2 linked regions of the Martelella mediterranea DSM 17316 genome follow. The protein of the gene in region 1 interacts with the protein of each later gene in a pairwise test. Links are inferred from orthologs where the notes say so. Each region holds a gene or a part of one and is shown in the gene's direction. Other genes may lie near its edges. The genes, in order: Mame_RS04430 and Mame_RS12390.

The links.
Region 2: the proteins of Mame_RS04430 (region 1) and Mame_RS12390 interact in binary tests that used the Escherichia coli proteins (3 or more experiments, as listed by UniProt). The link is inferred for Martelella mediterranea DSM 17316 from one-to-one orthologs.

What each region holds. Positions count from the first base shown.
Region 1 is NZ_CP020330.1:961,404-970,396, forward strand. What follows is about bases 6,136-8,993. They hold Mame_RS04430 (biosynthetic peptidoglycan transglycosylase), read left to right. Parts: upstream 6,136-7,130; coding sequence 7,131-7,856; downstream 7,857-8,993. Other genes in these bases: Mame_RS04425 (polyprenyl synthetase family protein), read right to left, coding at 6,136-6,994; Mame_RS04435 (glutathione S-transferase family protein), read left to right, coding at 7,926-8,573; rpmF (50S ribosomal protein L32), read left to right, coding at 8,741-8,926. Also shown: Mame_RS04400 (transglutaminase-like cysteine peptidase), read left to right, coding at 1-140; Mame_RS04405 (NAD-dependent deacylase), read left to right, coding at 186-896; iron exporter MbfA, read left to right, coding at 963-1,946; rocF (arginase), read right to left, coding at 1,986-2,909; Mame_RS04420 (diguanylate cyclase), read left to right, coding at 3,096-6,056; more of Mame_RS04425, read right to left, coding at 6,086-6,135. UniProt on the Escherichia coli protein: Peptidoglycan polymerase that catalyzes glycan chain elongation from lipid-linked precursors. May play a role in peptidoglycan assembly during cell division in collaboration with other cell division proteins.
Region 2 is NZ_CP020330.1:2,660,460-2,665,371, forward strand. The notes cover bases 1-3,000. They hold Mame_RS12390 (peptidoglycan D,D-transpeptidase FtsI family protein), read left to right. Parts: upstream 1-615; coding sequence 616-2,385; downstream 2,386-3,000. Other genes in these bases: rsmH (16S rRNA (cytosine(1402)-N(4))-methyltransferase RsmH), read left to right, coding at 1-242; ftsL (cell division protein FtsL), read left to right, coding at 242-619; Mame_RS12395 (UDP-N-acetylmuramoyl-L-alanyl-D-glutamate--2,6-diaminopimelate ligase), read left to right, coding at 2,431-3,000. Outside these bases: more of Mame_RS12395, read left to right, coding at 3,001-3,894; Mame_RS12400 (UDP-N-acetylmuramoyl-tripeptide--D-alanyl-D-alanine ligase), read left to right, coding at 3,891-4,912. UniProt on the Escherichia coli protein: Essential cell division protein that catalyzes cross-linking of the peptidoglycan cell wall at the division septum. Required for localization of FtsN.

The sequences.
Region 1 (8,993 bases):
TCCTCGACAATCTGAACGACGATGTGCTGGCCTGGTCGGATACGCCTTACACCTTCCTCAAGCGTCAGGCGTCCTTCGACAGCGGTCGCTGGGTCAAGGTCGAAACCGGAACCGATCTGCCGGTCGCCTCGTTGCGTTGACATCAGCCTCAGGCCAGGCGCCTGGGCCCGAGACAGGCGTGACACATGAAGATTGACACATCCTCCCCGATCGTTGTGCTGACCGGCGCCGGCATTTCTGCGGAATCGGGCCTTGCGACATTCCGCGATCAGGGCGGGCTCTGGGAGGGGCACAGCATCGAGGATGTCGCGACCCCTGAGGGTTTCCATAAAAACCCTGACCTGGTGTTCGATTTCTACAATATGCGCCGCCGCGAGGCCGCGAAGGCCAAGCCGAACGCCGCTCACAATGCGCTTGCCGCACTGGAAAACGCCTGGGACGGCGATTTCCTGCTGATCACCCAGAATGTCGACGACCTGCACGAACGGGCCGGCTCCAAGAGGATGTTGCACATGCATGGCCGGCTCGATTCCGCGCTGTGCTATGAATGCGGCAGCCACCAGCACTGGGAGGGCGATCTCGACCGGGACTGCTTCTGTTCAAGCTGCAGCCGCCCCTCGCTGCGCCCCGATATCGTCTGGTTCGGCGAAATGCCCTATGATATGGACGCGATCGAGGTCGCTTTGGAAAAGGCGGCCCTGTTCGTGGCGATCGGCACGTCCGGCACGGTCTATCCCGCCGCCGGCTTCGTGGCGGGGGCTGCGGCCGCCGGCGCGCATACGGTCGAGATCAATCTCGAAGCAACCGGCAACAGCCTGTTCGGCGAATGCCGGACCGGTTCGGCCTCGACGGCCGTTCCAGACTTTGTCGCGACGCTTCTCGGCAAGAAACCCTGATTACCCGTTTGACCTTTGACGAATTCGGATTTAGAATTATTCTAAACTATAACCGGAATCAGTCCCATGGTCCTGCCCCTTTTTGGTCGCGCCAAGCGCGACTTCTCCTCCCTGCGCGAAGCTGAGATACTGGCGCTTGCGATTTCCTCCGAGGAGGACGATGCGCGCATCTACAAGGCCTATGCCGCTCACCTGCGCGGCGAGTACCCCGACAGCGCGCGGATTTTCGATGACATGGCCGAGGTTGAGGACAGTCACCGGCGCATGCTGATCGACATGTTCAAGCGCCGCTTCGGCGATGACATACCGCTGGTCCGGCGCGAGCATGTGCGCGGCTTCATCGAGCGCCGCCCCGACTGGCTGATGAAGACGCTGTCGCTGGACAAGATCCGCCGCCAGTCGGTGCTGATGGAGGAACAGGCCCAGCGCTTCTACCGCGCCGCCATGAACGAGGTTTCCGACGCCGATACCCGCAAGCTGCTCGGCGATCTCGCCATGGCCGAGGAGGCGCATGAGGAGCTCGCCGAGACGCTGACCGAGAAACACGCGCCGGAAGGCGTGCGCGACGAGGAGGCCGCCAAGGAGCACCGCCAGTTCCTGCTGACCTGGGTGCAGCCGGGCCTTGCCGGGCTGATGGACGGCTCGGTCTCGACGCTGGCGCCGATCTTCGCCGCCGCCTTCGCCACGCAGGATACCTGGCAGACCTTCCTGATCGGCCTGTCGGCCGCCGTCGGCGCCGGCATTTCCATGGGCTTCACCGAGGCGGCCCATGACGACGGCAAGCTTTCGGGCCGCGGCTCGCCGATCAAGCGCGGCATCGCCTCCGGCGTGATGACCATGCTCGGCGGGCTCGGCCACGCGCTGCCCTATCTGATTCCGGACTTCTGGACCGCGACGATCATCGCCATTGTCGTCGTGTTCTTCGAGCTCTGGGCGATCGCCTTCATCCAGAACAAATATATGGAAACTCCGTTCATGCGCGCCGCCTTCCAGGTCGTGCTGGGCGGCGGCCTGGTGCTGGCGGCCGGCATGATCATCGGCAGCGGCTGAGGGGGGCCGCCCGGCTTGGCCTTTGTGTTGCGGGCGGCTTCAGCCGTAGCTGCGGGTCGGGCGGTCCATGACGCGCCTGCCGAACAGGCTGGCGGTCAGGTCCGTCATCAGGATCGCCGCCTTGCCGCGCTCATCGAGGAACGGGTTGAGCTCGACCAGATCGAGGCTGGTCACGAGCCCGCTGTCATGCAGTATTTCCATCACCAGATGCGCCTCGCGGAAGGTTGCCCCGCCCGGCACGGTGGTGCCGACCCCCGGCGCGACCGTCGGGTCGAGGAAATCGACGTCGAAGCTCACATGCAGCATGCCGTTTTCGGCCTCGACCTTTTCCAGGAATGCCGTCAGCAACCCGGCAATGCCGTTTTCGTCGATGGCGCGCATGTCATGCACCGTAACGCCCGCGCCGCGGATCGTCGCGCGTTCGGCCGGATCGACGCTGCGGATGCCGATCATGCAGACATTTTTCGGATCGACCGGAGCGGCGAGCGGCGGAAACACGCCTTCGAAACCCGGCTGGCCGGTGAAATAGGCGGCCGGCGTGCCGTGCAGATTGCCGCTGTCGGTGGTCTCGAGCGTGTGGAAATCCGTGTGTGCGTCGAGCCACAGCACGAAAAGCGGTCGGCCCTCTTCCTGCGCCCGCCGCGCAACGCCGGCAACGCTTGCCGCCGCCATCACGTGATCGCCGCCCATGAAGATCGGCAGGCCATCCGCGGAAATTTCGAACGCCTTGTCGACCAGCGCGTCGAGCCAGGACACGGTCTCGCTCAAGGCCTTGAGCTTGGCGTTGGGATGGGAGACGGCGCGTTCGGCGGCGGGCGTCAGATCGCCGAGATCGCGCACGGTATGGCCGAGCCCCCTCAGCGCCTCGGCCAGGCCCGCGGCTCTCAACCCGTTGGGCCCCATATTGCAGCCCTTGCGCCCCGAGCCGCACTCGACCGGCACGCCCAGCAAGATACAGTCCATGTCATTCTCCACAGCCCTGCCGAAGAATCGGGCATCCGGCGCATGCAAACACGAATGATCGTAAAAGAGAACCGTCACAACGCCATGAATTACAGGAGCCATGCGTCAGCAGGAATATCGATCCGGGCCGGTTCTGTGCTATTTGATGTCGAAAGGAAACGGCGAGGCATGAATTGAGAAGGCAGCATGGATGAAATCTGTTTGAGCGACGCCCGGCAATCGGCCGGCCGTTTTTTCCAGAAGATGACCAAGCCGGTCTTCGCCTTCATCCTGCTGATCACCTCCCTTGCCGCCAGTCCGCTTGCGGCCGAACCGGTCGACCTGACCGATGAGGAGCGGGCCTATATCGCCGCTTACCGCGTGGCGACCATCGGGCTCGTGGCCGACAACGAGCCGTATTCCTTCTACCTCAATGGCAAGATCATGGGCTGGTCGGTGGACGTGCTGGACGCGATCTCCGCAATGACCGGTCTCGATTTCGCGGTCCGGCTGGGTTCGTGGCCGGAAATCTACGGCCAGTTCCGCCAGGGCGGGCTGGACGTGATCGCCGACATCTCCTTCACCGAGGAGCGGGACCCGTTCATTCTCTTCACCGAACCCTACCACCTGCGTCGCACGATATTGTTCGAAAATGTCGACCGCCCGCTCGGCGATCTCGCCGACACGGAGGCGCTGAAAGCGCGGCGGATCGGCGTGATCCGCGACATCTACTATGCCAACGCGCTCAAGGATGCCGGATTCCAGCTCCAGGAATATGCGACCTATCGCGACCTGATGGCGGCGGTCGCCTTCGGCTGGGTGGACGGCGCGCTCGCCGCGGAGTTGACCGGGAATTTCTTCATCCGCGAGAATGGTTTCACCAATGTGGCGGCCGCCGGCGCGCTGCCGTTGACAGCGGTGTCACTGGAAGACTTCCGCCTCGGCGTTCTCGATCAGGCCGGCGATGCCGCGCTTCTGTCGTCGATCCTGCAGAAGGCCGTGCTGGCGTTGCCGCCCGAAACCCTGGACGAGATCACCGACCGCTGGCTGAGCTACCGCACGGGGCGCACCAGCAATGGCGGCCTGCTGCGGCTGCTGCCGGAGGAACAGGCCTTCATCGAGGAAGCGCCGACGCTCTCGATCGGCTTCATCATCGATTACCAGCCCTTCAGCTATCTCGAGAACGGTCGCGGCCAGGGTCTTGCCGTCGATCTTGCCCAGTATATCAGCGCCAGCACGGGCCTCTCGTTCGAGCCGGTCTATGACAACTGGGCGAAATTGCTGCAGCGCTTCAAATCCGGCGACCTCGATATTATCACCAATATCTCCCACACCGAGGAACGCAGCGAATTCACGCTGTTTTCCGACGAATACCACCGCATCCCCAATGCGGTATTCGTGCGCTCCGGCTTCGGCCCCTATCGCGACATCGCCGATCTCGACGGCAAGCGGATCGGGATCGGCCGCGACATCTATTACGCCGATGCGGTTTCGGCGCGGTTTGACGACGTGCGCCAGTTCGATGGCCAGGAAGCGCTGATCCACGCGCTGGCCGACGGCGAGATCGACGCCGCCATCGCTTCGCTGAGCAATGGCAATTCCATCATCCGCCGCGACGGGTTGATCAATATCCAGATCGGCGGCGAGTTCCTGATGGACGGGGTCGAGCGCGAGGACCTGCGCTTCGGCGTCTCGCCGAAATATCCCTATCTCGAAAGCATCATCGACCGTTCGCTCGCCTCGATCCCGCTCGCGCGCTGGCAGGAGATGGAAAACCGCTGGCTCGGTCCGCCGCTGGCCGGGATCGATCGCCGCCGCGCCGTGCTCGATGAAGACGAACGCGATTATCTGCATGACAGAGGGCCGCTCAGGGTCTGCGTCGATCCGCGATCGCCGCCTTATACCATGATCGAACGCGACGGCGATTTCACCGGAGCGATTGCCGATATCCTTGCGCTTCTGGGTGAGAACGGCGAGTTTTCCTGGCAGATTCAGCCGGTGCCGCTCACCTCCGACAGCGAGCGTGAGGCCGCCCTTGCCGGCTGCGACGTGCTGCCATTCGTCGCCAATGCCGATTTCGCCGGAAGCGACTACGATCTGACGCCCTCCTATCTCGAAATGGCGCTTGCCGTCGCAAGTCGGCTGCAGGCGCCGTTCGTGGAAAGCATGCGCGACCTTGAAGGACAGCGTGTCGGGGTGGTGTCGCGCCACGCGCCGCTGACGATGCTGAAGGCGCGCTATCCCGATGTCGCGATCGTGGCGCTGGACGGTGAAGGCGCCGGGCTCGATGCCGTGCTGGGCGGCGAACTGGACGCGGTCGTCGGCCCGCTCGACACGCTCGTCTATCTGATCGCCGCCAGGAACACCAACGACATCAAGATCTCCGGCCGAATCTCCGAGAACGTCCAGGTGGTCGCAGCCACGACGGCGGCCGAGCCCATGCTCGGCGATATTTTCGAAAAGCTGATCGCCACGCTCGATCCCGTCGAGGTCGACCGGATTCTCAACCGCCAGAAGCTGGCGCCGTTCAAGCGCGCGATCGACTACCGGCTGTTGTTCGCCACCGCGGCGCTGATCGCCGTCGTGTTCCTCGTTTTCCTGTACTGGGTCCGCAAGTTGCGACTGCTCAACAGGGCGCTGAACACGGCCAATGACCTGCTGCAACAGTCCTCCATCACCGATGGGTTGACCGGGCTCTACAACCGAACCCATTTCATCGCGCGCGCCGAAGTCGCCTTTGAACAATGCCGGCGCGACGGCGAGCGCTTTACTCTCACCATGCTCGACGTCGACCATTTCAAGCCGATCAACGACCGGATGGGCCACGTCTTCGGCGATGCCTGTCTGGAACATCTCGCCGCGGTCTTCCGGTCCCACTTCCAGAGAGCGGACGACATGGTCGCGCGTTACGGCGGAGAGGAGTTCATCGCCTATCACATCGCGGGCGGACCGGAGGAAATCCGCGCTTTCCTCGAGGATTTGCGCGCCAAAGTGGAGGCGAGCCCGGTGCGCCATCACGATTACGTCCAGCCGCTGACGGTGAGTATAGGATTTTATTCCGCCGTTCCCGGTGAACACGACACGCTCGATCGCTTCATCGCCGAAGCCGACCAGCGGCTCTACGACGCCAAGGAGGCCGGGCGCAACCGCGTCATCGGCAACGACTGAGCGCGACCTTCATCCGACACGCGCAGACCTCAGTTCTCGCGCGAGGCCACGAAGCGGGCTGCGGCGATCAGCGTTGCCGCCCGCGCACCGAAGGGGCTAAGCAGGGCCTCGGCCTCCGCGACCAGTTCCGTCAGCCGGCGCTCGGCCCAGGCCGGGCCGTGGAGCGACACCAGCGTGCCCTTGCCGCGCCCGGCATCCTTGCCGGTCGCCTTGCCCATGGTTTCGGCATCGGCTCTGAGATCGAGGAGATCGTCGGCAAGCTGGAAGGCGAGGCCGATCACCGCGCCGAACCGGGCAAGCCGGGCGCGCGCGTCCGCCCCGGCGCCGGCAATGATCGCACCGGCCTCCGCTCCAAACCGGATCAGCGCGCCGGTCTTCATCGCCTGTAGCGTCACGATGCCGGCCTCGTCCGGCGGGGTCTTCTCCGCCGCCAGATCAAGCGCCTGACCGCCCGCCATGCCGCCAATGCCCGCCGCCCGCGACAGCGCGCTGACAAGCGCAAGGCGGGCTACGGGATCGAGCCCGGTCGCATCGTCGGCGATGATATCGAAGGCGAGCGTCAGCAGGCTGTCGCCGGCGAGAATCGCGGCGGCCTCGTCAAAGGCCGTGTGCACGGTCGGTCGTCCCCGGCGCAGATCGTCGTCATCCATGGCCGGCAGGTCGTCATGGATCAGCGAATAGCAGTGGATGCATTCCAGCGCAGCCGCCACCCTGAGCGCCGCATCCGCCGGCCCGCCGAGAAGCCGCGTTGTCTCGATCACCAGAAACGGGCGGAAACGCTTGCCGCCGTTCAGCACGCCGTGGCGGATCGCCGCCATCAGCGTTTCCGGCCGCGCCGTTTCGCCTTCAAGCGGTTCGGGGCCGAGCAGTCGGTCGAGGCAGGCTTCGACGTCCTTGCGGGCGCTTTCGAGGCGGGTGGTGAATTCGGTCTCTGACATGGGGCCATGTCTTGGCATGAGGGCGCGCGGCGTTCAAGCGGTTTCGCGCGCGCTCTCATGCAGGGACGGCAACGGCTTTTCTTGGCGTCGGCATCACGCTATGGAAGGGGCGGATTTCACGAAAGCTGATATATCGATGCGCGACGACGACATGCCGGAAGACGATGAGGATGAGGCTCCCCGCCGGTCGCTGTTTCGCCGCCTGATCCGCTATGGCGTGATCGCAATCATCGTGATCGTGCTTTTGCCGTATCTGCTGCTGCCGCTCTACCGGCCGTCCTTCGTCCATCCGGTTTCGGTGCCGATGATGGCCCGGCTTTTTACCGGCTACGACCGGCAATGGGTGCCGTTCGACGAGATCGCGCCGGTGCTGGTGCAATCGGTGATGATGTCGGAGGACGGGCAGTTCTGCAATCACGACGGCATCGACTGGGGCGAGTACAAGGCCGTGGTCGAGGATGCGCTGGCGGGCAAGGCCGTGCGCGGGGCGAGCACGATACCGATGCAGACGGTGAAAAACCTCTATCTCTGGAACAGCCGCTCCTATCTGCGCAAGGCGCTGGAACTGCCGCTGGCGATCTCCGCCGACATCGTCTGGCCGAAGAAGCGGATCATGGAAATCTATCTCAACATCGCGCAATGGGGGCCGGAAACCTTCGGTATCGAGGCGGCGGCGCGCGAACAGTTCGGAGTGTCCGCCGCGGACCTGACGGCGCGGCAGGCCGCACTGCTCGCCGTCTCGCTGCCCGATCCGGTGGGCCGGCAGGCCGCGGCCCCAAGCCGACATATGCAGAACCTCGCCGCCAGGGTGGAGCGGCTGGCCGGGCGCTCGGGCGCCTATATCACCTGCCTTTATGACTGACATTCGACATTGTTGTTGGCGCGGGGCGGGGAAATGCGGTTAACTCCCGCGCAAACGGAAGGGTGAAGCATGAGCGATCTGACGCTTTATATCGGCAACAAGAAATATTCCTCATGGTCGCTCAGGCCCTGGCTGGCGATGGAGGCCGCCGGCATTCCGTTCAAGGAAGTACTGATCCCGTTCGATTTTCCCGCCGGCAATCCGCGCTTCCGCGAGGTCTCGCCCGTGGGTCAGGTGCCGGTATTGCATCACGGCAAATTCCGGGTCTGGGAATCGCTCGCGATCATCGAATATGTCGCCGAGCTTTACCCCGAGGCCCAGCTCTGGCCCGCAGACAGGATCGAACGGGCGGCGGCGCGGGCGGTCTCGGCGGAAATGCATGCGGGCTTCCGGGCGCTGCGCGGGGCTTGCCCGATGAATTTCGGCCGCAAGCCCGCCCCACTTGCCGTCGATGACGCCGTCCGGGCCGATGTCCGGCGCATCGAGACGCTGTGGGCCGACGCGCTGGAGGCCTCCGGCGGGCCGTTCCTGTTCGGCAGCTTTTCGGCGGCCGATGCGATGTATGCACCGGTCGTCAACCGCTTCGAGGTCTATGAACTCACCGACAATCCGACGTCGCTCGCCTATATGACCGCGATCAGAAGCGTGCCGGCTTTCCAGCGCTGGCGCGACGGTGCGCTGGCCGAAAGCTGGGTGGTTCCGGAAGACGAAGTCTGAGCCCGGTCTCCGCCCGGCTTCCCAATGAGTCAAAAAAATGCCAAGGGGACTGGTCAAACTCCGGATTGCCCTGTATAAGCGCGCCAAATTTCAAGAATTCCAAGGGCGATCTTGCGGTGGTTTCACCCGCCGATGATTGCGCCTTGCGCCCCAAGTGGAGTAGTCCAATGGCTGTACCGAAAAGAAAAACGACCCCGTCCAAGCGCGGTATGCGCCGTGCTGCCGACGCTCTCAAGGCTCCGACCTATGTCGAAGACAAGAATTCCGGCGAACTGCGCCGTCCGCACCATATCGATCTGAAGACCGGCATGTATCGCGGCCGCCAGGTTCTGACGCCGAAGGAAAGCGCCTGATCCATCAGGCAGCGTTTCCGCTGAAATTGAAAAAGCCGTCCCAAAGGGACGGCTTTTTTGTTGCGGC
Region 2 (4,912 bases), 1.7 Mb from region 1 along the record:
CGCGCCTCGGCAAGGCTGGCGGTTCGCGCCACCTGCCGGAAGTCGCGCCGGCGCCCGCTCTTTTCGATCAGCCGGGCAAGGCCATGATTGCGGCGAGCGAGGCAGAGGCCGCGGAAAACCCGCGGGCGCGCTCGGCCAAGCTCCGCGCTGCGATCCGCACATCCGCGCCTGCGCCTGAAACCGGGCTCGATGCCTTCGGCCTTCCGTCCCTTGCCGATATTTCCCGCCTTGGAGGCGCCTGATGCTTCGTCCGCTCGATCTCATCCTTATTCTGGTCATGGTCGCGACCGCGACGGTCACCTACACGATCAAATACAGCGTCGAGGCGACCTATGACGAGGTTCGCGCGCTCGACGACCAGATCGCGCTGGAGCAGAACAATATCGATCTCCTGAAGGCCGACGAGGCGCTGCTGACGCAGCCCGCCCGCATGGCGCGGCTTGCCGAATTCTTCGCCGCCGAGCTCGACCTGCACCCGGCCGAACCGGAGCAGATCGCAACGCTCGACCAGCTTCCCCCCATCAAAGCCGAGCCCGTCGAAGAGGATCTGCCGCCGCTGATGGCTGGCGACGCCCCCGACGGCACGGATATCGTCATAACCGGATCGGTGACACCATGATCAAGCTCCCCGGCATCCTCAAACTGAAGCCCAAGCTGAAGCCCATGCTGAAGCCCAAGACGCGTCGTGCTGCGAAGGCCACGGAAGATGCAGCGCGGCCCGACGTGTTCCAGGGCACGGCCAAGAAACGGGTCAATCTTGCGCGCAGCCGCGTCGGCTTTGTCACCTTCGCCTTTGTCGCCGTCTATGCCGTGATCGGCGGGCGGCTGGTGCACTATTCGCTGGCCAAGGATGATGGCGCGGTTGCCCGCGCGGCGATGCCGCTGACGCTGGCGCGCCGCCCGGATATCGTCGACCGCAACGGCGCGGTGCTTGCGACCGATGTCCGGATGATGTCGCTTTATGCCGACCCCTCGATGATCACCAGCGCCGACGACGTTCTCGACGCGCTGCTGCCGATCTTCCCCGATCTCGATGCCAAGCGCGCCTACCGGCTGCTAAACTCCAAGGGCGAATTCGTCTGGCTGAAGCGCCAGATCACGCCCAAGCAGCAGAGCCAGGTTCTGGCCGCCGGCGTGCCCGGCGTCGGCTTCCGCCCGGAAGTGCATCGCTTCTATCCCGGCGGTCCGCAGGCGGCACATATTCTCGGCCTTGTCGATATCGACAATCGCGGCCTGTCCGGCATCGAGCGCTATATGGACAGGACCGACGGGATTTCCGGTCTGATGGGCCTCGGCCTCTCCGGCGCGATGGACCTGAAGCCGTTCGAGACCTCGATCGACCTGCGCGTCCAGAGCATCCTGCGCGACGTTCTGGTGGAAGGCGTCAACAAGTTCCACGCCATCGGCGCGACCGGAACCGTTCTCGACGTCAACACCGGCGAGATCATTGCGCTTGCATCGGTGCCCGATTTCGATCCGAACAACCCGCCGCCGGCGACCGATCCGCGCATGCTGAACGACGCGATCACCGGCGTCTACGAAATGGGCTCGACGTTCAAGGCTTTCACGCTGGCGATGGGGCTGGAATCCGGCAAGTTCAACATGAACAGCCTCGTGGACGCAAAGACGCCGCTGATCTTTGGCCGCTCGCGCATCCGCGACGACCATGCCCAGAACCGGATACTCACCTATCCGGAGGTCTTTACCTATTCCTCCAATATCGCCGCATCGCGCATCGCCGCCGCCGTCGGTCCCGATTACCAGCGCACCTTCCTGGAAAATCTCGGTCTGCTCGACAAGATGGACACCGAGATCGGCGGCGCGGGAACGCCCCAGCGGCCGCAGAAATGGGGCGGGGTCTTCTCCGCGACCGTCTCCTTCGGCCAGGGCGTGACCACGACCTCACTGCAGACGGCGGCCGCCGCGGCGGCGCTCGTCAATGGCGGCAAGCTTCTGACGCCGACCTTCCTGCCGCGCAGCCGGGAGGAGGCCGACCGGATCGCCAAGCACGTGGTTTCCAAGGAAACCAGCGACAAGATGCGTTATCTCCTGCGGCTGAACGGCACGGACGGCTCGGGGCGGAACGGCCAGGTGCCGGGCTATCGCGTTGGCGGCAAGACCGGCACGTCGGAGAAGATTATCGATGGGAAATATTCGAAAGATCGCAACTTCAACGCTTTTCTTGCCGCATTTCCCATGGACAACCCGCAATATGTCGTCCTCGTGACGATTGACGATGCCAAGAAGGTCGAGGGGGTCCCCGGTCGTACGGCCGCCTGGAACGCCGGGCCGATGAATGGCGAGATCATTCGCCGGACGGCGCCCATCCTCGGCGTTGATCCCGATTTCGGCGCGGAAGGGGCAGCCCTCCTCGCTTCCTACTGATGCCATGCCATCCGGCCCGCCGGGTGCAGAACAGAGACTGACACGATGAAACTGAGCGCTCTCGCCGGAACGGCCTTTCCCGAACTGAATGCGGCGCTTGCCGGCAGCTCCGGTGCGCTCGACATAACCTCCCTGACCGCCGACAGCCGCAAGGCCGAGCCCGGCGCGCTGTTCGTGGCGATTGCCGGCAGCAAGGCGGATGGCGCGGCCTTCATCGATGATGCCGCCCAGCGCGGCGCGGTCGCCGCCATCAGCGCTTCCCCGCACGAGGGTTCGCGCATACCGGTGCTGACCGTCGACAATCCGCGCGCCTTTCTGGCGATCGCCGCTGCCCGTTTCTACGACGCGCAGCCGGAAACCATGGTGGCCGTCACCGGCACGGCCGGCAAGACCTCCGTCGCCTCCTTCACCCGCCAGATCTGGGCCCAAGCCGGCCTTGCCGCCGCCATGATCGGCACCACCGGCGTGACCGCCCCCGGCCGCACCGAATATGGTTCGCTGACCACGCCCGATCCGGTGGCGCTTCACGCATTGCTTGCCGAGCTTGCCCGCGACGGCGTCACCCATGGCGCGATGGAAGCCTCCAGCCACGGGCTCGATCAGTACCGGCTCGACGGCGTTCGGCTTTCGGCCGGGGCGTTCACCAATCTCGGCCGCGACCACATGGATTATCATCCGACCGTAGAGCATTATTTCGCGGCCAAGATGCAGCTTTTCGAGCGGGTGCTGCCGACCGGTTCGCCGGCGGTGATCAACGCCGATGACGAATGGTCGGATCGCGCGATCGCAGCGGCGGAAGGTGCAGGCCAGCGCGTTCTCACCGTCGGCCGCAAGGGCAAATTTCTGGCGCTGAAGCGCGTCGAGCAGAAGCGCGACAGCCAGTTTGCCGAAATCCTGCACGACGGCACGATCCACGAGGTCCGGCTGCCGCTAGCGGGCGAGTTCCAGATCTCCAATGCACTGGTCGCCGCCGGTCTTGCGATTGCGACCGGCGTTGATGCCCGAACCGCGTTTCTGGCGCTGGAAAAGGTGGAGGGTGCTGCCGGCCGGCTTCAGCTTGCCGGCAAGGCCGAAAACGGCGCGCTCGCCTATATCGATTACGCCCACAAGCCCGATGCGCTGGAAAAGGTGCTCACCGCCGTGCGGCCGTTCACCACCGGCCGGGTCATCGTGGTCTTCGGCTGCGGCGGCGATCGCGATCGAGGCAAGCGCCCGATCATGGGCGAGATTGCCACCCGGCTTGCCGATATCGTGATCGTCACCGACGACAATCCGCGCTCCGAGGTTCCTGCGGAAATCCGCTCGGAAATCCTGGCTGCGGCCCCCGGCGCTAAAGAGATCGGCGACCGCGCCGAGGCGATCGCCCATGCCGTCGGCCTTTTGCAGACGGGTGATACACTGATCGTAGCCGGCAAGGGCCACGAGGAAGGGCAGACGGCGGGCGGCGTGACCCGCCCCTTCTCCGACCTTGCCGAAGTCAAGAAGGCATTGGAGGGCCACGCATCGTGAGTTTGCTTTGGACATCAGCCGAAATGGTCGAGGCCATGGACGGGCGTCCCGTGGGCGAACTGCCGGAAGGCGTTACGGGCATTTCCATTGACAGCCGCACGATCTCCCATGGCGAGGCATTTTTCGCCATCGCCGGCGACCGGGTGGATGGCCACAAATTCGCAGGCCTTGCCGCCAAGAACGGCGCGACGCTCCTGGTCGTCTCCGAGGCCAAGCTGCCGGCGCTAGGCCGGCTGACCTGCGGCATGATCGTCGTTGACGATGTGCTGGAGGCGATGGGCCGGCTGGCGATGGCCGCGAGGGCGCGCACGGACGCGCGCATCATCGCCGTCACCGGTTCGGTCGGCAAGACCAGCACGAAGGAAATGCTTGCCACCGGGCTGAAGGCCTCCGGTAAGGTTCATGCGGCCGTCGCCTCGTTCAACAACCACTGGGGCGTGCCGCTGACGCTTGCGCGCATGCCGGCCGATACCGAGTTCGGCGTGTTCGAGATCGGCATGAACCATTCCGGCGAGATCCGGCCGCTGACGAAAATGGTGCGCCCGCATGTGGCGGTGATCACCACGGTCGCGCCGGTCCATATCGGCAATTTTTCCGGCATCAAGGAAATCGTCGCCGCCAAGGCCGAAATTTTGGAAGGCCTGGAGCCTGAGGGCGCGGCGATCCTCAACCGCGACATTGATGCCTTCGATACGCTGGCGCGGGTCGCCCGGCGCTATGGTGCCCGCGTCGTTTCCTTTGGCGAGCATGCCAAGGCCGACTATCGGCTGCTCGAATACCGCACCGTCAGCGACAGGAAGAACGAGCGGGGCCATGTTCTGGCGGCGCTCGGGACCGAGGAGCCGACCGCCTTCAACCTCGGCCTGCCGGGCCAGCATATGGCCGAAAACGCGCTTGCCGCCCTTGCCGCGATCGCCGAGGCCGGCGGCGATGTCCATGCCGCGCTCGGCGCGTTCGAGACCGTCGAGCAGATGAAGGGCAGGGGGCGGCGTCAGCGTCTGCGCGCGCCGGACGGCGT